One region of the Paraburkholderia atlantica genome, then DNA from elsewhere that is predicted to be linked to it. Evidence: predicted binding sites of a transcription regulator. Region 1 holds the regulator's gene; each other region holds the start of a gene.
What was found. The regulator HrcA, encoded in region 1, represses chaperone genes, less so after heat shock. The targets are predictions, from matches to a motif close to TTAGCACTCNNNNNNNNNGAGTGCTAA.
Positions count from the first base shown of each region.

Region 2: groES (co-chaperone GroES) is a predicted target of HrcA. The motif match lies at 3,026-3,052, and genes of this name have one in related genera.
Region 3: rpoH (RNA polymerase sigma factor RpoH) is a predicted target of HrcA. The motif match lies at 4,261-4,287, and genes of this name have one in related genera.

Region 1 covers NC_014117.1:552,498-560,181, reverse strand. Annotated here, with positions in the region: gene BC1002_RS38365 (hypothetical protein) at 121-282, shown strand; gene BC1002_RS02485 (RNA-binding S4 domain-containing protein) at 254-661, opposite strand; gene hemH (ferrochelatase) at 670-1,740, opposite strand; gene hrcA (heat-inducible transcriptional repressor HrcA) at 1,919-2,938, opposite strand; gene BC1002_RS02470 (NAD kinase) at 3,149-4,063, shown strand; gene recN (DNA repair protein RecN) at 4,118-5,785, shown strand; gene glnE (bifunctional [glutamate--ammonia ligase]-adenylyl-L-tyrosine phosphorylase/[glutamate--ammonia-ligase] adenylyltransferase) at 5,898-7,684, opposite strand, start outside.
Region 2 covers NC_014117.1:654,176-661,859, reverse strand. Annotated here, with positions in the region: gene BC1002_RS02950 (sulfotransferase family 2 domain-containing protein) at 1-101, shown strand, start outside; gene cysC (adenylyl-sulfate kinase) at 128-766, shown strand; gene groL (chaperonin GroEL) at 970-2,610, opposite strand; gene groES (co-chaperone GroES) at 2,664-2,954, opposite strand; gene BC1002_RS02930 (hypothetical protein) at 3,370-3,759, opposite strand; gene BC1002_RS02925 (hypothetical protein) at 4,080-4,697, shown strand; gene BC1002_RS35595 (hypothetical protein) at 5,044-5,883, opposite strand; gene BC1002_RS35590 (hypothetical protein) at 5,978-6,547, shown strand; gene BC1002_RS02915 (polysaccharide biosynthesis tyrosine autokinase) at 6,646-7,684, opposite strand, start outside.
Region 3 covers NC_014117.1:317,218-324,901, reverse strand. Annotated here, with positions in the region: gene BC1002_RS01500 (fumarylacetoacetate hydrolase family protein) at 1-250, opposite strand, end outside; gene ybiB (DNA-binding protein YbiB) at 473-1,444, shown strand; partial or broken gene BC1002_RS01490 (2-isopropylmalate synthase) at 1,822-2,808, shown strand; gene BC1002_RS01485 (nuclear transport factor 2 family protein) at 3,006-3,389, opposite strand; gene BC1002_RS01480 (acyloxyacyl hydrolase) at 3,431-3,994, opposite strand; gene rpoH (RNA polymerase sigma factor RpoH) at 4,349-5,284, shown strand; gene cydP (cytochrome oxidase putative small subunit CydP) at 5,700-5,960, shown strand; gene BC1002_RS01465 (cytochrome ubiquinol oxidase subunit I) at 5,950-7,542, shown strand; gene cydB (cytochrome d ubiquinol oxidase subunit II) at 7,576-7,684, shown strand, end outside.

The DNA.
Region 1 (7,684 bases):
GCAACTGACCTATTCTCCAGTCATGGAGCGGCAACGCACGTTAACCCTAATTTGACGTAAGCCTTACCGACACCTGACAGTCGTTCCGATAGCCCGTTTCAGCCCATCGAGGGGAGTACCGTGAAACTGACCGTTGCAATCGGGGTGGTCGCACTGGTACTGATCGCGGGCACCACGACAATCTGCATGTCCGGCGCGGTCAACGACCACACCACCGAGTACGGTGGCGCACATGCCACGGTCGAGCAGTTTTTTAGTTCCCACCCGAAAATCTGTCGATAGTGCGCCGGTCGCGTTTGGTCGGTCGCCCGTGCAGCGCGGCGGCCGGCTCGTGATACACCTTGCGCCGTTCCTGCTCGACCTGCCGCTTCTCCTTGCTCTGCGCGGTTTCCACGTAAAGCGTCTGCGCCACGCTCGCCGGGCCGCGCACGTCGCACACGCCCAGCACTTCCACCTGCCACACGTAACGCTCGATCTCGATTTCGACCAGATCGCCGACACGCACGTCCTTGGCAGGCTTCACTACCGCGCCGCCGATCCGCACCCGCCCCTTGTCGACCGCATCCGCGGCCAGCGAACGCGTCTTGAAGAAGCGCGCGGCCCACAGCCATTTGTCGATGCGCAGTTTCGCGCCCGGTTCGGTTGAAATACGGTAGTTCATCTGCGTATTCAAGCTCCTGTCGTGTGCGGCACCGGCACCGCCTGCACCGGCCAGCCCTGCAGATGCTGCGCGACGATTTCGCCGAGCGCTGCAACCCACGGCTGCGACGCGTTCAGACAGGCGATCCGGTGAAACTCCTTGCCACCCGCCTGCAGAAATTCGTCGCGCACTTCCATGCCGATTTCCTCGATCGTTTCAAGGCAGTCGGCGGTGAAACCCGGACAAAACACGTCAGCACGCCGCACGCCTGCCGCGCCGAGTTCCTTCAACGTCGGCGCCGTGTAGGGCTGCAGCCATTCGGCCTTGCCAAAGCGCGACTGGAACGTGATGCGGCACTCGACCGGCGTCAATTCGAGCGCCTGCATCAGCAGCGCGCCGGTCTGCTGGCATTGCTCGTGATACGGGTCGCCGAGGTCAAGCGTGCGCTTGGGCACGCCGTGGAAACTCAGCACGAGCTTGTCGCCCGCCGCGAAATCGGGGCGGCCGTGCAGATGCCAGTGGTGACGCACCTGAGCGGCGAGCGCCGCGATATACGCCGGGTGATCGGCGTACTGGCGCACCGTGCGGATTTCCGGCTGGTTGCGCATGCGCTTGAGCGCAGAAAACGCTTCGTCGAACGCGGTCGCGGTGGTCGACGCCGAATACTGCGGATACATCGGCATCAGCAGCACGCGCTCGGCGCCCGCGAGCTTCAGCTGGTTCAGCATCGCCGGAATCCCGGGCGTGCCGTAGCGCATCGCGTAGTCGACCAGCACCGTGTAGTCGTTGACTTGCAGCAGATGGCGCAAGCCCTCGACCTGCTTTTCGGTATGGACGCGCAGCGGCGAGCCCTCGGGCATCCACACCGCCGCGTACTTCTTTGCGGAGCTGCGGCCGCGAAACGGCAGAATCAGCAGACGCAGAATCAGCTGCCACAGCAGCGTCGGAATCTCGACGACGCGAGGATCGGACAGGAACTGCGCTAAGTAGCGGCGCACCGCGCGCGGCGTCGGCGCGTCGGGCGTGCCGAGATTGATCAGCAACACGGCGACGCGATGCGACGTGGCGTTCTGTGATGGCCGCTCGAGGTCGAAGCGCATAGGCAGCAGAGATCACCGCTTCAAGCGGCGAGTCGATTCAATGGAGATTCATTATAGCGGCGCGGGTTCGGCCCGGCGCCGCCGGACCCTGGCCATTCGGACGATTGGCAGACGCCACCCGTTCGCGCATCATGGCCGGCACGGCTGCGATGACGGCAGCGCCGCGCAACGCGAGGGACTACTGCTGGCTGAGTGTCATGGACAACAGCCGCGCGGTGATGTCCACGATCGGAATCACGCGGTTGTAGGCCATGCGGGTCGGTCCGATCACACCGAGCGTGCCGACGATCTTGCCGTTGACCTCGTACGGCGCGGTGACGACGCTCATTTCCTCGATTGGCACCAGAGTCGATTCGCCGCCGATGAAAATTTGCACGCCCGCCGCGTGACTCGACACGTCGAGCAACTGAAGGAGGCTGGTCTTCTGGTCGAACACATCGAAAAGCTTGCGCAGCCGCGCCATGTCCGACGAAAGATCGGCGACTTCGAGCAGATTGCGCTCGCCCGAGATCAGCACGGTCTCGCCGGTGTCGGATTCGTCGGTGCTCGCGGTGACGGCCGCGTGCATCAGCGAGGTCATGTCGCCACGCAGCTCGTCGATTTCCTCGCGCAGGCGGCGGCGCACTTCGTCGAACGAGAGGCCCGCGAAATGCGCGTTGATGTAATTGGAGGCTTCCACCAGCTGCGAAGGCGAAAAGTCGCGCTGGGTGGCGAGAATGCGGTTCTGCACGTCGCCTTCCGGCGTCACGATGATCAGCAGAATGCGCTTGTCGGACAGGCGCATGAATTCGATCTGCTTGAATACGTGGCTGCGGCGCGGTGTGAGCACCACACCGGCGAACTGCGACAGGTTGGACAGCACGCTCGCCGCCGCGGCGACGATTTTCTGCGGCTCGCCCACCTGCAGCGTGGTCTTGACGGCGCGCATCACCGCTTCTTCGTCGGCGGCGGACTCGACCGTCAACATCGTGTCGACGAACAGACGGTAGCCGCGTGGCGTCGGAATGCGCCCTGCCGACGTATGCGGACTGATCACGAGCCCCAGATCCTCGAGGTCCGACATCACGTTGCGGATCGTGGCCGGACTCAGCTCGAGGCCCGAGTAACGTGACAGCGTGCGCGAGCCGACCGGCTGACCTTCGGCGATGTAGCGCTCAATCAGCGTTTTGAGGAGGGTTTGTGCGCGAGGATCTAGCATGACGAAAAATTTTAGCTCAATGGCATCGCAGCCGCGAGCGCCCGCGGCGCCCGCTCCCAGCGAATGCGCCACCGTCAGCGGGCTCGCATGTCATCGGGTCTTCACCATTCTAACGATAATCGCGACATACGCAGACGCCCCGCGTGCGCCGGCCCGCTACCGGCTTGGCCTGCGGTTCTTTTCAGGCCCTACCTATGGTGTAATGCCGGCATGCAAGTGACCAGCCAGTTCAAGACCGTCGCGCTCGTCGGGCGCAGCAATACGCCAGGCATCGGCGAGCCGCTGACCGCGCTCGCCGCGTGCCTCGCCAAGCTCGGCCTCGAAGTCGTGTTCGAAGCCGACACCGCCGCCGAAATCGGCGTAACCGACTACCCGGCGCTGCGTCCCGCTGAGATCGGCGCGCGCGCCGACGTTGCCGTGGTGCTCGGCGGCGACGGCACGATGCTCGGCATCGGTCGCCAGCTCGCGCCATACCGCACCCCCTTGATCGGCATCAACCACGGGCGGCTCGGCTTCATCACCGACATCCCGATCTCCGACATGCTCGAAACCGTGCCGCAAATGCTGTCCGGCACCTTCGAGCGCGAGGAGCGCGTGCTGCTCGAAGCGCGCATCGTGCGCGACGGCACGCCGATCTACCATGCGCTCGCGTTCAACGACGTGGTGGTCAACCGTAGCGGCTTTTCGGGCATGGCGGAGCTGCGCGTGTCGGTCGACGGCCGCTTCATGTACAACCAGCGCTCGGACGGCCTGATCGTCGCGACGCCGACCGGCTCGACCGCGTACGCGCTGTCGTCGCAGGGGCCGATCCTGCATCCGCAATTGCAGGGCTTCGTGCTCGTGCCGATCGCGCCGCACGCGCTGTCGAACCGGCCGATCGTGCTGCCGGACGACTCGAAGGTCAGCATTCAGATCGTTTCCGGGCGCGAAGTGAACGTCAATTTCGACATGCAGTCGTTCACGTCGCTGGAGCTCGGCGACACGATCGAGGTGCGCCGTTCGCGCCACACGGTGCCAATGCTGCATCCGGTCGGCTACAGCTATTACGCGACGCTGCGCAAGAAGCTGCACTGGCACGAGTATCCGTCGCACGAAGAAGACCAGAGGCCGCAAGCGGCGCCTTGAAGCGCACACGCCGCCGCGGCCGCCACCCGAATCCCACGCTACCCGACGACCTCCATGCTTCGCCACCTCTCGATACGCGACTTCGTCATCGTCGCCGCGCTCGACCTCGAATTCGACAGCGGCTTTACCGTTTTCTCGGGCGAAACCGGCGCCGGCAAATCGATCCTGATCGACGCGCTCGCGCTGGCACTAGGTGCGCGCGCCGAGGCGAGCGTCGTGCGCACCGGCGAGAGCCGCGCCGACATCACCGCGGAGTTCGAAACCCACGCGCAGGTCGATCAATGGCTCGACGAGCAGGCGCTCGGCGCGGCCGACGACGGCCAGCACGGCGGCACCGTAATGCTGCGGCGCGTGGTCGACGCGAACGGCCGCTCGCGCGCGTTCATCAACGGCACGGCGGCCACGCTCGCGCAGCTGCGCGAGGTCGGCGAAATGCTCGTCGATATTCACGGCCAGCACGCGCACCAGCTGCTGATGCGCCCGGACGCGCAGCGCGAGCTGTTCGACACGCACGCGGGCCTGTCCGACCTGGCCGCCGCGGTCACGCGCGCGTGGCGCACGTGGCGCGACAAGGCCCAGGCGGTCGAGCATGCGCAAACGCGCGATCGCGAGCTGCAACTCGAACGCGAGCGACTCGCGTGGCAACTCACCGAGCTCGACAAGCTCGCGCCGCAGCCGGGCGAATGGGAAGAGGTCAACACCGAGCATCGGCGGCTATCGCATTCCGCGAATCTGATCGACGGCGTGCAGGGTGCGCTCGGTGCACTGTCCGAATCGGACGACGCGATGATCACGCATCTCGGCTCGATCGTGTCGAAGGTGCGCGACCTCGCTGAGATCGACCCGGCGCTGAACGACGTGCTCGCCGCGCTCGAACCCGCCGAAATCCAGTTGCAGGAAGCCGCGTATTCGCTGAGCCACTATGCGCAGAAGCTCGAGCTCGATCCGGAGCGGCTCGCTCAGGTCGAAAAGCGCCTCGACGCGCTGCACTCGGCCGCGCGCAAATTCCGCCTGCAGCCCGAGACGCTGCCGGAAGAACACGAAGCGCGCCGCAAGCAATTGGCCGCGCTCGACGCCGCCGCGGACCTCGACGGCCTGCGCGCCGCCGAGGCACAAGCGAAGGAAGTGTTCATCGGCGAGGCGAAGAAGCTGTCGAAGGCACGCGCGAAAGCAGGCAAGGCGCTCGGCGAGGCAGTCACGACCGGCATGCAGGAACTATCCATGAAAGGCGGCAGCTTCGAAGTCGCGCTGGTGCCGTTGCCCGAAGGCGGCGCGCATGGGCTCGAGCAGATCGAGTTTCGCGTCGCCGGTCATGCCGGCGTGCCGTTGCGGCCGCTCGCGAAGGTCGCGTCGGGCGGCGAACTCGCGCGAATCAGTCTGGCGCTCGCAGTGATCGCGAGCGCAGCCAGCCCGACACCGACGCTGATCTTCGACGAAGTGGATACCGGCATCGGCGGCGGCGTGGCCGAAGTGGTCGGGCGGCTATTGCATCAGCTCGGCGAGGCGCGTCAGGTGCTGTGCGTGACCCATCTGCCGCAGGTTGCCGCGCGCGGCGATCATCATTTCCAGGTCGCAAAGATGAGCAACGGCAGCGGCGGCACGCTCAGCAGCGTGACCTCGCTCGACAAGGCGAGCCGCATCGAGGAAGTCGCGCGCATGCTCGGCGGCCTCGAAATCACCGCGACCACGCGCAAGCACGCGAAGGAAATGCTGGCCGCCTGAGCTTGCGCCGTGCGCAGGTCACCGCACACGGCCTGAGTCGGATTGGCCGGGACGTCACACCGATCCCGGCCGCGCATGACGCGCTAGCGCTACGCGAAGTGCGCAAGCGCCCTCACCCAAACACCCTCTTCCACAACGCCAGCACCGCCTCGCGCTCGGCCGCGACCAGCGCCGGATCGACCCGCGCCTTCTCCATCCCATCGAGCCGCAGCGTGTGCTGCAGCTTGCGATAGCGCCGATAGGCGGCACCGACCGTCTCCGCTTCCGCCTCGCTCATCAGCCCGAAACGCGACACTTCACGCAGCAGCGCGATATTGCCGGTATTGCGGATCAGCTCGGGATCGCGCGCCGCATGCAGCAGCACCCAGTACTGCACGGTGAACTCGATATCGACCATGCCGCCGCGGTCGTGCTTCAGGTCGAACAGCGCCGGCGTCTGGTTCGGGTGACCCGCCTCGACGCGCGCGCGCATCTCGACGATTTCCTTCGCGAGCGGCGGCGCTTCGCGCGGCGTCGTCAGCACCTGTTCGCGGATCGCCTCGAATTTCGCGCCGATCTCCGGATCGCCCGCGCAGTAGCGCGCTCGTGTCAGCGCCTGATGCTCCCACACCCATGCGGTGTTCGCCGCGTCGCCCTCGCGCAGCTGGTAGCGGCGGAACGCGTCGAGATCGGTGACGAGCAGACCCGACTCGCCGTTGGGCCGCAGCCGCAGATCGATGTCGAACAAGGTGCCGGCGCCGGTCGCGCTGGTCAGCCATGTGATCAGGCGCCGCGTGAAGGTGGCATAGACGTCGGCCGCGGCATCGTCGGGGTCGTCGTACAGGAAGATCAGGTCGAGGTCCGACGCATAGCCGAGCTCCTTGCCGCCGAGCTTGCCGTAGGCGATCACCGCGAAACGCGGCACGTCGCGGTGACGTTTGGCCAACTGATTCCACACGGCTTCGATCGTCACGTCGAGCACCGCGTCGGCGAGCTCGGACAGCCGGTCGCTGACGTGCTCGACGGACAGCTTGCCGGCAAGATCGATCAGCAGAATGCGGAACACCTCGGCCTGATGCGCGTGGCGCAGCAGATCCATCTGCTGCTCCACGCCGTCGGCGGCGGCGAGCCGCAAACGCAACGTACGCTTGAATTCGGGCCAGTCGAACGGACTGTTGATCGCCTCGCCGTCGAGCAGTTCGTCGAGCAGCTGCGGATGGCGGATCAGATAGCCGGCCGCCCAGCGCGAGCCGCCCAGCACCGACAGCACCTGGTGCAGCGCCTGCGGATACTCGGTCAAGAGCGCCAGATACGCGCCGCGCCGGCTCACCGCTTCCAGCAGATCGAACAGGCGCGCGACCGTGTCGCCGCGCCGCCCGGCCGGCTCCAGCGTGCGCGCGGCTTCGAGCGCGCGCTGCGCGACGATGTCGAAACGCTGCCGGCTGCGCTCGTTCAGCCCCGCGTAGCGCGACGAGCGCCACACCGCCTGCAGTCGCGCGAGCAACTCGCCGGGTTCCGCCACACCGAGTTCGACGAGGCGCGCGCGCAGCGCGTCGTCGGCGCTATCGTCGGCGAGCGCGCTGCTCCACACCCACGCGGCCGCGCCGTCCTCGGGCGCGCCGCAGCCGTCGCGGCCGCCCACCTTGTCGGCGAAAATCTGGTCGAACTGCTGTTCGACGAACTCGCGATGCGCGTCGAGCTTCGTCATCAATTCCGGATAGTCGTCGCAGCCCATCGCGCGCGCGAGCGCCGCGCGGTCTTCGGCATCGACGGGCATCGCGTGAGTCTGCGCGTCGTTGCGATATTGCAAACGATGCTCGAGCTCGCGCAGAAAGCGATACGCCTGCGACAGCTTCAGGCACACCGACGTGTCCATCAACCCATGCGTGGCCGCGTGGCGTAGCACCGCGAGCGTCGGCC
Region 2 (7,684 bases), 100 kb from region 1:
TGCCGGACGGCATTCCGGAAGGCTTTTGCGTTACGATCGCGGATTCCACGGAACGCCTGCACAACGCTGGCACGTGGCGACAAGGCTGGCACTGCGAGTGAGCCAGCGGAGTCAGGAGAACTTATACATGAAAGAGCCGCCCAGCTTCGTGCAACGCTTCCCCGGCAAGATCGCGGTGCAGGACCGCATACGCATATTCGATCAGACGCCCGCCACGATCTGGCTGACCGGCCTGTCCGGCGCCGGTAAATCGACCCTGGCGTTCGCGCTCGAGGAGCGGCTGATCGCGCTCGGTCATGCCTGCTATGTGCTCGACGGCGACAACGTCCGCCACGGTCTGGCGAGCGACCTTGGCTTCGAGCGCGACGACCGGCGCGAAAACATCCGCCGCGTCGCGCACGTCGCCCAGTTGATGAACGATGCGGGTCTGATCGTGATTACCGCGCTGATTTCGCCGCTACGCGAAGACCGGGCGATGGCGCGCGAGATCATCGGAGCCGACAAGTTCGTCGAGACCTATGTGTCCGCCTCGCTCGCCACCTGCGCGAGCCGCGATCCCAAAGGTCTTTATGCAAAAGCGAGGTCTGGCGAGATCAGCTCGTTCACCGGCGTATCAGCGCCCTATGAAGCACCGATCGATCCTGACCTGCACGTCGACACCGGAACGCTGAGCCCCGCGCAAAGCGTCGCGCAGATCTTCCAGTACCTGCGCGAAAAGTGTCTCGGAAGATCTGCTCATCGTACCGCTCACGTCGCGGGCGCCTGAACCGGACAAAGGGCGTTCGGAAGGGCTCGCCGGCCGCCACATCAACGTCGGCCACAAACGAAAAAACCCGCCTAAGCGGGTTTTTCCGTTTGGAGAAACGCCTCGCGGCGCACTTCCCCACATGGACTTCCAGCCGGGCCTCGTCCGTGATCCAGACGCGCGGCAATTCAACCACGCGGCCGGACCACGAGGCCCGAGCGGAATTACATGTCCATGCCCATGCCGCCCATGCCGCCGGGCATGCCGCCAGGCATCGGAGCATCTTCCTTCGGCAGTTCGCAGACAGCTGCGTCGGTCGTCAGCAGCAGGCCAGCAACCGAAGCTGCGTTTTGCAGCGCCGTGCGCGTCACCTTCGTCGGGTCCACGACACCTGCGTCGACCAGGTCGACGTACTCGCCGGTCGCTGCGTTGTAGCCGTAGTTGCCCTTGCCAGCAGCAACCGCTGCCACGACGACGCTCGCTTCTTCGCCACCGTTGGTGACGATCTGGCGCAGCGGCTCTTCCATTGCGCGCAGAACGATCTTGATACCTGCGTCCTGATCGGCGTTAGCGCCCTTCAGGCCGGCGATCGCCGTACGTGCACGGATCAGCGCGACGCCGCCACCAGCCACGATGCCTTCTTCCACCGCTGCGCGCGTTGCGTGCAGTGCGTCTTCGACACGTGCCTTCTTTTCCTTCATTTCGACTTCGGTCGCAGCACCGACCTTGATCACTGCAACGCCGCCTGCCAGCTTGGCAACGCGCTCTTGCAGCTTTTCACGGTCGTAGTCCGAGGTCGCTTCTTCGATCTGCTTGCGCACTTGCTTGACGCGAGCTTCGATGTTCGCTGCTTCGCCAGCGCCGTCGATGATCGTGGTGTTTTCCTTGCCGACTTCGATACGCTTCGCCTGGCCCAGTTCAGCCAGCGTTGCCTTCTCGAGCGTCAGGCCGGTTTCTTCAGCGATGACCTGACCGCCGGTCAGGATCGCGATGTCTTCCAGCATCGCCTTACGACGATCGCCGAAGCCCGGAGCCTTGACAGCAACGGTCTTCAGGATGCCGCGGATGTTGTTGACGACCAGCGTTGCGAGCGCTTCGCCTTCGACGTCTTCCGCGATGATCAGCAGCGGGCGGCCAGCCTTCGCAACCTGTTCGAGCACCGGCAGCAGATCACGGATGTTCGACACCTTCTTGTCGTGCAGCAGCACGAACGGGTTGTCGAGCACGGCAACTTGCTTGTCCGGGTTGTTGATGAAGTACGGCGACAGGTAGCCGCGGTCGAATTGCATACCTTCGACGACGTCCAGCTCGTCTTGCAGCGACTTGCCGTCTTCGACGGTGATCACGCCTTCCTTGCCGACCTTGTCCATTGCTTCAGCGATGCGCTCGCCGATCGACGAATCGCTGTTCGCCGAGATCGCGCCAACCTGGGCGATTTCCTTGTTGGTCGTGCACGGCTTGCTGATCTTGCGCAGTTCTTCGATTGCGGCTGCAACAGCCTTGTCGATACCGCGCTTCAGGTCCATCGGGTTCATGCCCGATGCGACGTACTTCATGCCTTCGCGGACGATCGATTGCGCGAGAACCGTAGCGGTCGTCGTGCCGTCGCCTGCGTTGTCGCTGGTCTTGGAAGCGACTTCCTTGACCATTTGCGCGCCCATGTTCTGGAGCTTGTCTTTCAGTTCGATCTCTTTTGCGACCGACACACCGTCCTTGGTGACCGTCGGGCCGCCGAAGCTGCGCTCGAGGACCACGTTGCGGCCCTTCGGACCCAGCGTGACCTTCACGGCGTTGGCGAGAATGTTCACGCCTTCGACCATCTTGGCACGGGCGGAATCACCGAATACGACGTCTTTAGCTGCCATCTTCTAACTCCTTGAATACTTTGGATATAACCGGGGAAGTAGCGACCTTGCGCTTACTTCTGCACCACGGCCATGATGTCTTCTTCGCGCATCACGAGCAGTTCGTTGCCGTCGACCTTGACGGTCTGGCCTGCGTACTTGCCGAACAGGACGCGGTCGCCGACCTTCACGTCGAGCGCGATGGCTGCGCCCTTGTCGTCGCGCTTGCCCGGGCCGACTGCGAGGATTTCGCCTTGATCCGGCTTTTCCGCTGCGGCTTCGGGGATCACGATGCCCGACGCGGTCTTGGTTTCCTGATCCAGACGCTTGACGATCACGCGATCATGCAAAGGACGAAGGTTCATACATACTCCTCTCTGATTGAGACTGAAGAACGCTGAGAAAACCCGGGTGGCAGAGCCAACCGGAGATGTTGTTAGCACTCTCGTGCAGCGAGTGCTAATTATATGGACGGGTAGTGACAAATTCAAGAAGTGGGGAGCAGCGACACCGCGAACGGGTTTTTGCCCGACCGGCGCGGCGCGGGAGCGGCGGCGCAGTCATCAGCGTGAGCGGCGAACCCGAGGAAAAACAAACACTTGCAGCGAGATTTTCGGCTTGTCGCCGCACGACGAAGAGGCTATATCGCAGACAAACAGCAGCCGCGCACCGTAATCGATGCCGTCGGATCTCCTGTTTCCAGGGAAAACCCCGTCCCACTGAACATAAGGTCGCCAGGCCCGAACGGCTCGCGACACCGACCGGCTCGTCTCGTTCGACTCACTTTTGCGCAGGCGGGTGCAACGCATTGCCCGCCATCCACTTGAGCCGTTCGCAATTGACCTTGATACGCGCGGCGAATTCCTTCGGATCTCGCTCGCGCAGTGCGTTCATCTGGCTATTGGTGTCGTCGGCCCGACGCCAGCCCGCGTCCCAATGCTGGTCGAAATTGGTCGCTCCGGTCAGCACCTTTCGGAGCCGCTCCTTATAGGCGCCGATGCGCTCGGGCGACGCGCCGCAAAACGCCTGCGCGAAACTCGCCCGCTCGCCCGCCGTCTCCGCGCTCGTGTTGGCGTCGCTCGCGCCGCTCGCGAGCGGCGTGGCGAGCGACAGCATCGACCAACACAGCGCAGCACAAAGCGGTCGATAGCGATACGATAGGTTGTTCATCTTCGACTCCTGACGATCCATCGTGGCGACCAGGGATTGTCCCGATCTTCAACGCCGCCTCGCCGATTGTGTCCTGATTGCACTGCACGATGGCGTTTTCGCGCGCTATTCGATGCATCGCGCGGCCAAGCCGCGGTGCTACGCTCGTTAAAGCGGCATCCGCGACGTGCCCGTCCGGGGAGCCGTGGCACGGGCACCGCAACGCCACGGCCTATCGGCAGGCCGCGACAGAAGCACGAGCGCCAGGCATCGACAACAAGCTCGAACACGACACGAAATCAAACACAAAAAGGCGAGACATCGCTGCGGGAGTGACTGCGATGGCATTTAGAACATATACCGTACTGACGCTGTTGGTGACGAGCACTGCCGCGTTCGCGTGGCGGCCGGTCACCTATCCGATCCGAAGTCAGAGCCCTTACGAGCGCAGCATCGACAACGCGATGTGCTACGCCGAGGCGAACCGCGTGACCGGGGTCAACATGGCGCACGAATCGCAGATTCCGCCGCGTCGGCCGCCCGCGGCCAAAGGTGCGTCGACCGGCGTACCGTCGAAACCGCCGCTTCCCCCCAGTTCCTTCTCAGCCACGCCGCTGCCGTGGAACGCGAGCGCGCCAGAAGCCGCGAGCGCGCCGCTCGCCGGCGCACAAGCGCCTGGCGGCGCATCGTCGGCGAAACCCGTGAACGAAGCCGCGGCCGGAGCCAACGCGCTAGGCGCGCCGGCCACCGCGGCGGCGAATGCACCGCCAAACGCGTCGGAGGCGGCACCGGGCGCGAGCGCGGCAGCCGACGCATCGGATGGGGCGGCCGCTTCGACGCAGGCCAACGCGGCGTCGAACGTGAAGCTGCCGCCGCTGCCCGCGCCCGAGCCACCGATGACCCGCTATTGGGCCGCCTATGGCGCGTGCATGCAGGCGCGCGGTTACGTCGTCCAGTAGTTCGGCCGACGCCGCTTGCGAGCGTCGTCGCATTCATTCTTTTTGATGGCGCCGGCCTTCGGCGCCAGTGGAGCGACACGGCCATGCCGCGCGACTCGACCTCCGACCAGCCATTTTTCCATCACTGCGCATACTGCGGCGTGCCGCTGCCGGGGCGCTTTTCGCCGTGTCCCGCGTGCCATGCGCTGCCGATCGATTCGTTCGATACGGACGACAAGCCCGGCGAGCGCACCGTGCAGTCCCGGGCGCTGAGCACATCGCGCGCGCAACTCGACCCGCTGCCAGCGGCCGCGAGCCTGGCCGCGGACCGTGCGTCGCGACGCTCCGCGCAACTGAAGATGAGCCCCTACGAACTGCTTGACGAAGCGACGTTCACGCCAGGCAGGCGTCGCAGGCGGCACCCGCTCGCACTTACCGCGGCCGCGCTCGCGACGCTCGGCGCCGTGTATATCGGCTTCCTTCTTCTCGACGACGATGCGAGCGTCGACACGCCGGTCACGGTGTTCGGCACGGTGCACCCGGACAAGCCCGGGCAAGCCCCTGCGCAGAACGTTGCGCACAGTGCGGCACCGTCGGTCGCCGTCGCGCCGACGCCCGTGGCGCCGCAGCCCGCGTCGATGGTCGCGAAATCGCCGCGTGCCGTTGTCGTCGCGCGGCAGCAACCGGCGAACGCGCGCGGGGCGCCCGTAGCGTCATCGGCGCCGCAGGTCGTGGCGAGTGCGCCTGCCGTGGCGCCGGCATCGCCGGTCGTTGCGAACGGGCCCACCGTAGCGCGATCGTCAACGCCCATCGTGGCGAGGACGCCGACCCTGGCTCCATCCTCGCCGCCCGTCGTTGCGACGACGCCGACCCTGGCTCCATCCTCACCGCCCGTCGTTGCGACAGCACCCACCGCAGCGCGATCGTCAACGCCAGTCGTGGCGACCACGCCGACCGTCGCACCCTCCTCACCGCCCGTCATGGCGACCGCGCCAACCGTAGCGCGCACGGCACCGCCCGTCGTGGCGACCGCGCCGGCCGTTGCACAACCCTCACCGCCCGTCATGGCGACCGCGCCAACCGTGGCGCGCACGGCACCGCCCGTCGTGGCGACCTCGTCCGCGCCTACCCTGACGCGTTCGTCTCCGCCTGTCGTGGCGACCGCGCCTACCGTAGCGCCGTCCCCACCGCCAGTCGTCGCGTCCAAGCCAACCGTAGCGCGCTCGTCACCACCCGTCGTCGCGTCCGCAGCCGTCCCAGCGCGACCCTCACCGCCAGTCGTTGCAGCTACGCCGGCCGTCGTGCCATCGTCCCCTCTCGTCGTCACAACCGCACCCACCGCAGCGCCAACAACGAAATCGAGCGCGGCCATCTCCGCGCCCACGCCGCGCGGCACGGCGGTCGCGTCGACCAACCCCAACCCCGGCACCAACGCCGACACGATGGCCACCCCGCTCACGCTAGCCGACAAGCAGCGCGCCGACGCCGAGCGCAATCTGAAAGCCGCGCACGGCTATCTGCAACGGGGCAATCTGGCGGCGACCAAAGCGCGCCTCGCCGCGGCCATCACCGCACAGCCCGACAACCGCGACGCGCGCCGCATGCGCGCCCAGGTCGGCACGCTAGAGCAGCAACGGGACGCGTTGCTGAGTCTCGCGCGCGGCTGTAGCAACGTCGGACGTTGGGAGTGCGCGTCGCACAACGCCAACGAAGCGTTGCGGATCGATTCGAGCAGCAAGGACGCGCAGCGCCTCGTCTCGCTCGCGTCGCACGAATCGGCGTGGCAGACCATCCCGCCGTCGGCGTGGCAGACCGTGCAGCCGCCGGCGGAAGAGTCGCGCGCATTGCGCGATCTGCTGCGTCACCACTGAGGATTGCGAGGAGTCTCGCGAGAGAGCGGCACGAGCGTGCCGCCCAATCAAGCCCGTCCGTGCGGCGCCCTCAAAGACGCGCCGCGCGGGCAGCCGTGTCAGCCGGCGATGCTGTCGTAGCCGTAATAGCCGCCCTGATACCCCGAGCCGAGGAACGCGGCTTCCTGCGGCACGTCGGTGAGCAGCACGCCGCGCAGGCCGACGCCACCGTTACGCAGGCGTTTGGCGGTTTCGATGATCTCGTGCAGCGGCTGACGTCCATGCCGCACGACGAGCAGCGTCGTCGCCGCGTATTTGCCGATCAGCGTCGAATCGGTTACGGCGAGCACCGGCGGCGTATCGATGATCACGACGTCGTATTGCGGCTTCAGCACCTCGAGCATCGCCTCGAAGCGTCGGCTCATCAGCAGCTCGGCCGGGTGCGACGGCAGCGTGCCTTTCGCGAGCACGTCGAGGCCGGGCAGCACGTCGCGCTGGATCATCGCGTTGAGATCGCCGCCACATAGCACGTCGGAAAGTCCCGGCCGATGGCTGACGCCGAAATGTGAATGCACGTCGCCGCGCCGCATGTCGGCGTCGATGATCAGCACGCGCTTGTTCGCCGACGCGACCAGCGTCGCCAGATTCACCGACAGGAACGACTTGCCCGCATCGGGCCGCGAGCCGGTGATCATCACGACGTTATTGGCCGCATGATCGAGCGACAACTGCAGCGACGTGCGCAGATTGCGCACGCCTTCCACCGCGAGATCCTCGGGCGCCTGCTGCGCGAGCACATGCTGCCCACGCTGGCGCAGCGACACCTTTTCCTGCAGGCGCAATTGCGTCTGGCTGCGCGGCACCACCGCGAATACCGGCACGCCGAGCATCCCTTCGAGTTCGTCCGGGCGCTCCACGCCGCCGCGGATCGCGCGCTTCAGGAACACCAGCAGCAAGCCGAGCGCGAGGCCGCCGCCGAGCGACATCAAAATCACCAACATGCGCTTCGGCCGCACCGGATCGTCGGGCATTTCGGCGAAGTCCACCACGCGCACGCCGCCCACCTGCCCTGCCTGGGCCACCCGCAGTCGCTGCACGCTGTTGAGCAGGTTCGTGTACAGATCGGTGTTCACGTGCACGTCGCGCTGCAGACGTAGC
Region 3 (7,684 bases), 240 kb from region 1:
TTTCGAAATGGACGTTCTTCGTCTGCGACGGATACGGAAATTCGCCGGTGGTGCCCGGTGCGACGTAGACGACCGCATCGGCCGGCTTCGAGAAGAAGAACGGCGGTTCGCGGTCCGGGTCGTGGCCCATTTCACGCGCATGCGCTTCGTAGTTGCGCCCCACGCAGTAGATGCGGCGCACCGCGAACTGCTCGCTCGACCCCACGACCGGCACCGCGACCTGCGGTGCCGGTGCAAACACGTAACTCATCCCGTTCTCCGTTTTTCGATGGGCGCCGCCGAGGCGGCGAGAAACATCGAGTGTAACGCGCGGCACGGCGCGGGTGCATGTCCGGCGGGCCGTCGCGCGTCACCACGTGCCTGCTTCGCCGCTGTTCGCCCGCTCGCCATAGATGCGATACTCACACCGAATAGCTCCCCGAATGCCGTGGCCGACGCCCAAGCGCGGCGCGCCACCCGCCTCTTGCGCATGATGACCGACTCGACCAATACCACTTCTCCTTTCCCCTGCGCCCGCTTCATCAAGGAAATCGGCCGCGGCCCGAACGGCGCCCGCGCGCTGACCGCCGACGACACCCGCGCACTCTACACCGCGATGCTCGACGGCCGCGTCGACGATCTCGAACTCGGCGCGGTGCTGCTCGCGTATCGCGTGAAAGGCGAAACCGCCGACGAACTCGCCGCGATGCTGGCTGCCGCGCATACGTCGTTCGAGCCGGTGCGGCTGCCGCACGGCGCGTTTCGGCCGGTATCGATTCCGTCGTACAACGGCGCGCGCAAGCAGCCGAACCTCGTGCCGCTGCTCGCGCTGCTGCTCGCACGCGAAGGCGTGCCGGTGCTCGTGCATGGCGTCACCGAAGATCCGGGCCGCGTGACGAGCGCGGAAATCTTCACGCATCTGCGCATCGCCCAGGCGCGGTCGCACGCGCAGATCGAAGCGGGTCTCGCCGAGCGTCGCGTCGCGTTCGCGTCGATCGACGTACTCGCGCCCAAGCTCGCTCGCCTGCTCGCGCTGCGCCGGCGCATGGGCGTGCGCAACTCGACGCATACGCTCGTGAAGCTGCTGCAGCCATTCGCGCCCGCCGGGCTGCGGCTCGTGAATTACACGCATCCGCCGTATCGCGACAGTCTCACGCAGCTGTTCATCTCGCATCCCGATGCGGCCGTCGGCGGTGCGCTGCTCGCGCGCGGCACCGAAGGCGAGGCGGTCGCGGATACCCGCCGCCAGGTGCAGGTCGACTGGCTGCATGACGGCATCTGCGAGACGCGGCTGCCGCACGAGCGCTCGTCGGCCGATGCGCCCGAAGTCGAACTACCGGAAGCGCGCGACGCGGCGACCACGGCCGCCTGGATCGACGCCGTGCTGCGCGGCGAAGCGCCGGTGCCGGGCGCGATCGAGCGGCAAGTCGAGCTGATCGTCGACATCGCGAAGACGGCGGCCTGACGGTCGCGGGTTGACAGGCCGGCGCACGCCGTCATACATTTGGCCTCATGCGTTCCTTCCCCAACACCCTCCGAATTATCTCCGGCCGCCTAGCGCGGCCCCTATCGCTACGCCTGGCGTAAGTCACGCGTAGCGCCGCGCGCTGGCAGCTCCGGTTGCCGTCGGCGGTCCTCCCGGTAGTTCCCGCAGTTTCGCTTCACCCCCGTCGTAGTTCTCCACAACCCGTCGTCGTTTGTCTTCGTCCGTTTACCGCGCGGACGAAGCGAGAGGATCAAATGCACGTTGCCTGGGGCATCCGCATCGTGCATGCGTGACAGTCGGCCAACCGCTCGACGTCAGCACCCTTCGCCGACGACACACGAATGAGGCACCTCACCATGTTGCGCAATCCCGCTGAAAAGTACCGCCCCTTTCGCGCCGTGCGCCTGACCGGACGCAAATGGCCGAGTCGCACGATCGACGCCGCGCCCGTCTGGATGAGCACCGACCTGCGCGACGGCAACCAGGCGCTGATCGAACCGATGAACGCCGCGCAGAAGCTCGAATACTTCGAGATGCTGGTCGCAATCGGATTCAAGGAAATCGAAGTGGGCTTTCCGTCGGCGTCGCAGACCGATTTCGATTTCGTGCGCAAGCTGATCGACGAGCGGCGCATTCCCGACGACGTCACGATCGAAGTCTTCGTGCCTTCGCGCGCGGAGCTGATCGCACGCACGTTCGACGCGCTCGAAGGCGCGCCGCGCGCGATCGTGCATCTGTATAACGCGATCTGTCCGTCGTTCCGGCGCATCGTGTTTCAGCAGTCGAAGGACGAGATCAAGGCGCTCGCCGTCGAAGGTACGCGCATCATCAAGGAATACGCGCAGGCGCGGCCGGGTACGCGTTGGACCTTCCAGTACTCGCCCGAGACCTTCAACACGACCGAGTTGCCATTCGCACGCGAGGTGTGCGACGCGGTCGCGCAAACGTGGCGGCCGACGCGCAATAACAAGATGATCGTCAATCTGCCGGCGAGCGTCGAAGCGGCCACGCCGAACGTGTTCGCCGACCAGATCGAATGGATGCACCGCAACCTCGGCTACCGCGACAGCATCGTGCTGTCGGTGCATCCGCACAACGATCGCGGCACCGCCGTCGCTGCGGCGCAGCTCGCGCTGATGGCGGGGGCGGATCGCATCGAAGGCTGTCTGTTCGGCAATGGCGAACGTACCGGCAACGTCGATCTCGTCACGCTCGCGATGAATCTCGATGCGATGGGTATCGACAGCGGTCTGGATTTCCCGGATCTCGCGGCGATCCGGCGCGTGGCGGAGCGCTGCACTCGGCTTCCGGTGGCCGCGCGGCATCCGTATGCGGGAGAAGTGGCGATGCGTGGCACGCGCACGGCGCGCGACGCGGATGCCGACGGGGATCAATGCGGCGCGAGCAGCCGCGATAGAGCTGAAGATTGCGTGACCGCGTGAATCTGGCTTGAGCCTCGACCCTGCTGCAATGGAGTGCGCACCCCGCATTTCGCTGCCGCCACGGACGCGCTCACGAGGCGCGTCCGCGCGATGAAATCTCACTCCAGCGCGCAACGCGTCGCCTGCCATGCGATCAGCCGCCACTGCCCGTCTTCGTGCGTGTGAATCGCGGTATACGCAATCGGGAACAGCAGCGCGCCGTTGTTCGCTTCCATCTCGATCAGCGCGCGGCCCGTAACCACATAGGTTTCGCGCCCGGCTGGCAAGACTTCCTGCGACTGCACCTCGATCTGCCGATAACGACGGCGCCCCGCGGTGATCCCGTCGATGAACTGTCGCTTCGTTTCGCGCTTGCCGTTCGTATGGACGTAGCTCACGTTGTCCGCGAGCAGCGTGTCGAGCGACTGCCCATCGCCGTCGACCATCGCGCGAAATCGCTCTCGCTCGAGCCCGCGAATCGCTTCGATCATCTTTGCCGCCATTGCAGAGCCCCTCGAACACCGCGAGCCGCAAGGGGCCACGGTCAGAAGTGATATTGCAAATATAGCTGGCTGAAATTTATACCAGGATTCGGCTCTTTGATACCGCCGTTGGAAACATGCTGGAAGCGGTAGCCGGCGACATACTGCTGATGAGCGCCGAACTGCAGACCGACGCCCGCCGTCTCGGCGAACTGGAACCCGGTGCCCAACGTGAAGTCGGAAGAAATGCGCGGGCTGGTCAGCAGCCCGACGCCGGCACCCACCTCGACGAAAGGCCGCACTAAGCCCGACGACTTGATGAAGCGAATCACCGGCGTCACGCCGATCTCACCGATGTCGTCGTGAACGTTTCCTTCATTGGTGTGCCACCACGCGACGTGCGCCTCGCCGATCAACGCGAAGTGCCAGTCGCCGATCTGCCACCAGGTGAGGTTCGGGTCCCAGACCACGCCGAGATCGAGCCTCTTGACGTGATGATCGCCGACGCCGGCAGCCACCTGCACGCCGAACTGGTCAGCCTGGGACGCGCCCGCCGCACCCAATAGGAGAACGGCCAACGCGCTTTTTAGAGTAAGTCCACGGACCACAAGATTCTTGTTGTTCATCCGGCCCCCATACTGGCGGTTATTAGGCGAGCGCCCCCTTTATTCTAAGCATGAATTCCGGAGCAAGTATCTTCCCCATAACGCGCCCGAACAGCAATTATTCTCTTTCAAACAGCCCGTTGTCAGTCAATCGTGAGTCTGAAACCGCCCCGAACGGTAGTTTGTACAGGCTCAACGCACGAGCCAAATAGAGCGTATGATGGCTATTAGAAATCGAGACTCAATAGGATTTTGAGGAACTTGGATACCCCTGCGACCTCTAAGTATTAGCACTCGGCAGATCTGAGTGCTAACATCCATCGCTGGAGTCGTTTACTGAGTACGCTATTGTCTGATTCCAAAGGAGCTTCACACGTGAGCCATGCAATGACCCTTCCGAGTAGTTTGAGCCCGTCGTCGGCTAAGGCCGCTCCGGCAGGTGCACTGGCGCTCTCGCATTCCTCGCTGCTGCCCGGTCAACTGGGCAACATCGACGCCTACATTCAGGCGGTCAACCGGATTCCGATGCTGACGCCGGCGGAAGAACGCAAGTTCGCCACCGAATTGCGCGAACACGACAATCTGGAGGCCGCGCGCCGCCTCGTGCTGTCGCACCTGCGACTCGTCGTGTCGATCGCGCGTAATTACCTCGGTTACGGGTTGCCGCACGCCGACCTGATCCAGGAAGGCAACATCGGCCTGATGAAAGCGGTCAAGCGCTTCGATCCCGAGCAAAACGTGCGCCTCGTGTCGTACGCGATGCACTGGATCAAGGCCGAGATCCACGAATACATCCTGCGCAACTGGCGCATGGTCAAGGTCGCCACCACGAAGGCGCAGCGCAAGCTGTTCTTCAACCTGCGCAGCCACAAGCAAGGCCTCGGCGCGTTCACGCCTGACGAGATCGAGGGTCTCGCGAAGGAACTGAACGTGAAGCGCGAAGAGGTCGCGGAGATGGAAACACGGCTGTCGGGCGGCGATATCGCGCTCGAAGGTCAGGTCGAAGACGGTGAAGAGTCGTACGCGCCGATCGCCTATCTGGCCGACTCACATAGCGAGCCGACCGCCGTGCTGGCTTCGCGTCAGCGTGACCGGCTGCAAAGCGACGGCATCGCAAGCGCGCTCGACGCGCTCGATCCGCGCAGCCGCCGCATCATCGAAGCGCGCTGGCTGAAGGTGGCCGACGACGGCTCGGGCGGCTCCACGTTGCATGAGCTGGCCGACGAGTTCGGTGTGTCGGCCGAACGTATCCGTCAAATCGAAGCCAGCGCGATGAAGAAAATGCGCGGCGCACTGACCGAATACGCGTAAAAGCATCGAAGCCATGCGCGCGTCAATTGTGTGCCGCCCACGACATGGGTAAAAGCGACACACGGTAGCTGGTCGCGTACCATTTAGCGACCACCGCGCTCAAGCCCCGCCCTCGCATGACGGCGGGGCTTTTTCATTCCTGTCGTCCATTCGTGCGTCCCCCGGCCGGCGTGCATCCGCGGAGGCCAATTCCCAAGCCTGCCTGTCGAGGCCGGTAAGCCTTTCTTGACGTATCGCAAGTCCGGTAGCAATACTGGACAGACGCGGCAAGTTTCGCGACGTGATGCCGCATGGCTAACCCTGAGCGCGCGAGGTTCCCCCTCCTACAATCGGCATGCATTCGCCAGACTGCCTGACGGCCAGGGCGGTCTGGATCCAGCCGGATTCACCGGCGTGAAGTCGTCTTCGACCGATCATGACCATAGCCCTCAATCGCAGCAGCACTGTCCGGTCACGCGTGCGCGGCCGGTTCACCAGGTGGATGCGCGGTCCAACGCTGGCGCGCGATATCGCCATCATCCTCGCCATCAAGTTCGCTCTGCTGATGGCGCTCAAGTTCACATTCTTCAATCATCCACCGGCGGAGCACATGATGCTGCCGCCTCAGCAGGTCGCGCAGGCGCTGCTGTCGGTGCCCGCCCCGCATCCGTCCCAAGGTGATCAACATGCCCGTTAGCGAAGTCGTAGAACTGTCGCGGCTCCAGTTCGCCATCACGGCGCTTTATCACTTTCTGTTCGTGCCGCTCACGCTCGGCCTCGCCTGGTTGCTCGTCATCATGGAGTCGGTCTACGTGATGACCGGCAAGCAGATCTATAAGGACATGACGCAGTTCTGGGGCAAGCTGTTCGGCATCAACTTTGCCATGGGCGTCGCGACCGGCCTCACGCTCGAGTTTCAGTTCGGCACCAACTGGGCTTATTACTCGCATTACGTCGGCGATATCTTCGGCGTGCCGCTCGCCGTCGAAGGGCTGATGGCGTTCTTCCTCGAATCGACGTTCGTCGGTCTGTTCTTCTTCGGCTGGAACAGATTGTCAAAAGTGCAGCATTTGATCGTCACGTTCTGCGTCGCGCTCGGTTCGAACCTGTCGGCGCTGTGGATCCTGGTCGCCAATGGCTGGATGAACAATCCGGTCGGCGCGAGGTTCAACTACCAGACGATGCGCATGGAGCTCGACAGCATCGGCTCGGTGATCTTCAACCCGGTCGCACAGGTGAAGTTCGTGCACACGGTGTCGGCAGGTTACGTGACCGCGGCGATGTTCGTGCTCGGCGTGTCGTCGTGGTACCTGTTGAAGCGCCGCGACACCGAGTTCGCGCTGCGCTCGTTCGCGATCGCCGCCGGTTTCGGCCTCGCGTCGGCGCTGTGCGTGATCGTGCTCGGCGACGAATCCGGCTATCGCACCGGCGAAGTCCAGCAGGTCAAGCTCGCCGCGATCGAGTCCGAATGGGAGACCGCGCCCGCGCCGGCACCGTTCACGATATTTGGCATCCCCAATCAGAAAGAGCAGCGCACCGACTACGCGATCCGCGTGCCGTACGCGCTCGGTATCATCGCGACGCGCTCGCTAAGCGAACCCGTGGTCGGCCTGCGCGACCTGATCGCCGAAAACGAAGGGCGCATCAGGAACGGCATGCTCGCCTTCTCGGCGCTGCAGAAGTTGAAAGGCGGCGACTCGAGCGACGAAGCCCACGCCGCGTTCGACAAGTACAAGGACGATCTCGGCTACGGCCTGCTGCTCAAGCAGTTCACGCCGAACGTCACCGACGCGACGCCCGACCAGATCGCGGCTGCGGCAAAACGCACGATTCCGCCTGTGCTGCCGCTGTTCTTCTCGTTCCGTATGATGGTCGGCCTTGGCCTGCTGTTCCTCGCGACCTTCGTGCTCGCGTTCTGGTTCTGCGCGCAGCGCACGCTGCTGCTCGAAAAGCGCCGCTGGTTCCTGCGCTGGGCGGTCATCGCGATTCCGCTGCCATGGCTCGCCGCCGAGCTCGGCTGGATCGTCGCCGAAATGGGGCGCCAGCCTTGGAGCATCGCGGGCATTCTGCCGACCAACCTGGCCGCATCGACATTGACGCCGCGAGATCTGTATCTGAGCATCGGCGGCTTCGTGCTGTTCTACACGGGGCTATTCGTCATCGAGATCATGCTGATGTTCAAGTACGCGCGGCTCGGCCCTTCGTCGCTGCATACGGGCCGCTATCACCACGAGATCGAACAGCAGGTGACGCAGCCGCTGTCGAACACGGCCGTGTGACGCGCCGCCAATCGCTTCAGAGGAATAAGCCATATGGACTACGCAGCCCTCAAACTGATCTGGTGGGTATTGATCGGTGTACTGCTGATCGGCTTCGCGCTCACCGACGGCTTCGACATGGGCGCGGCGATCCTGCTGCCGT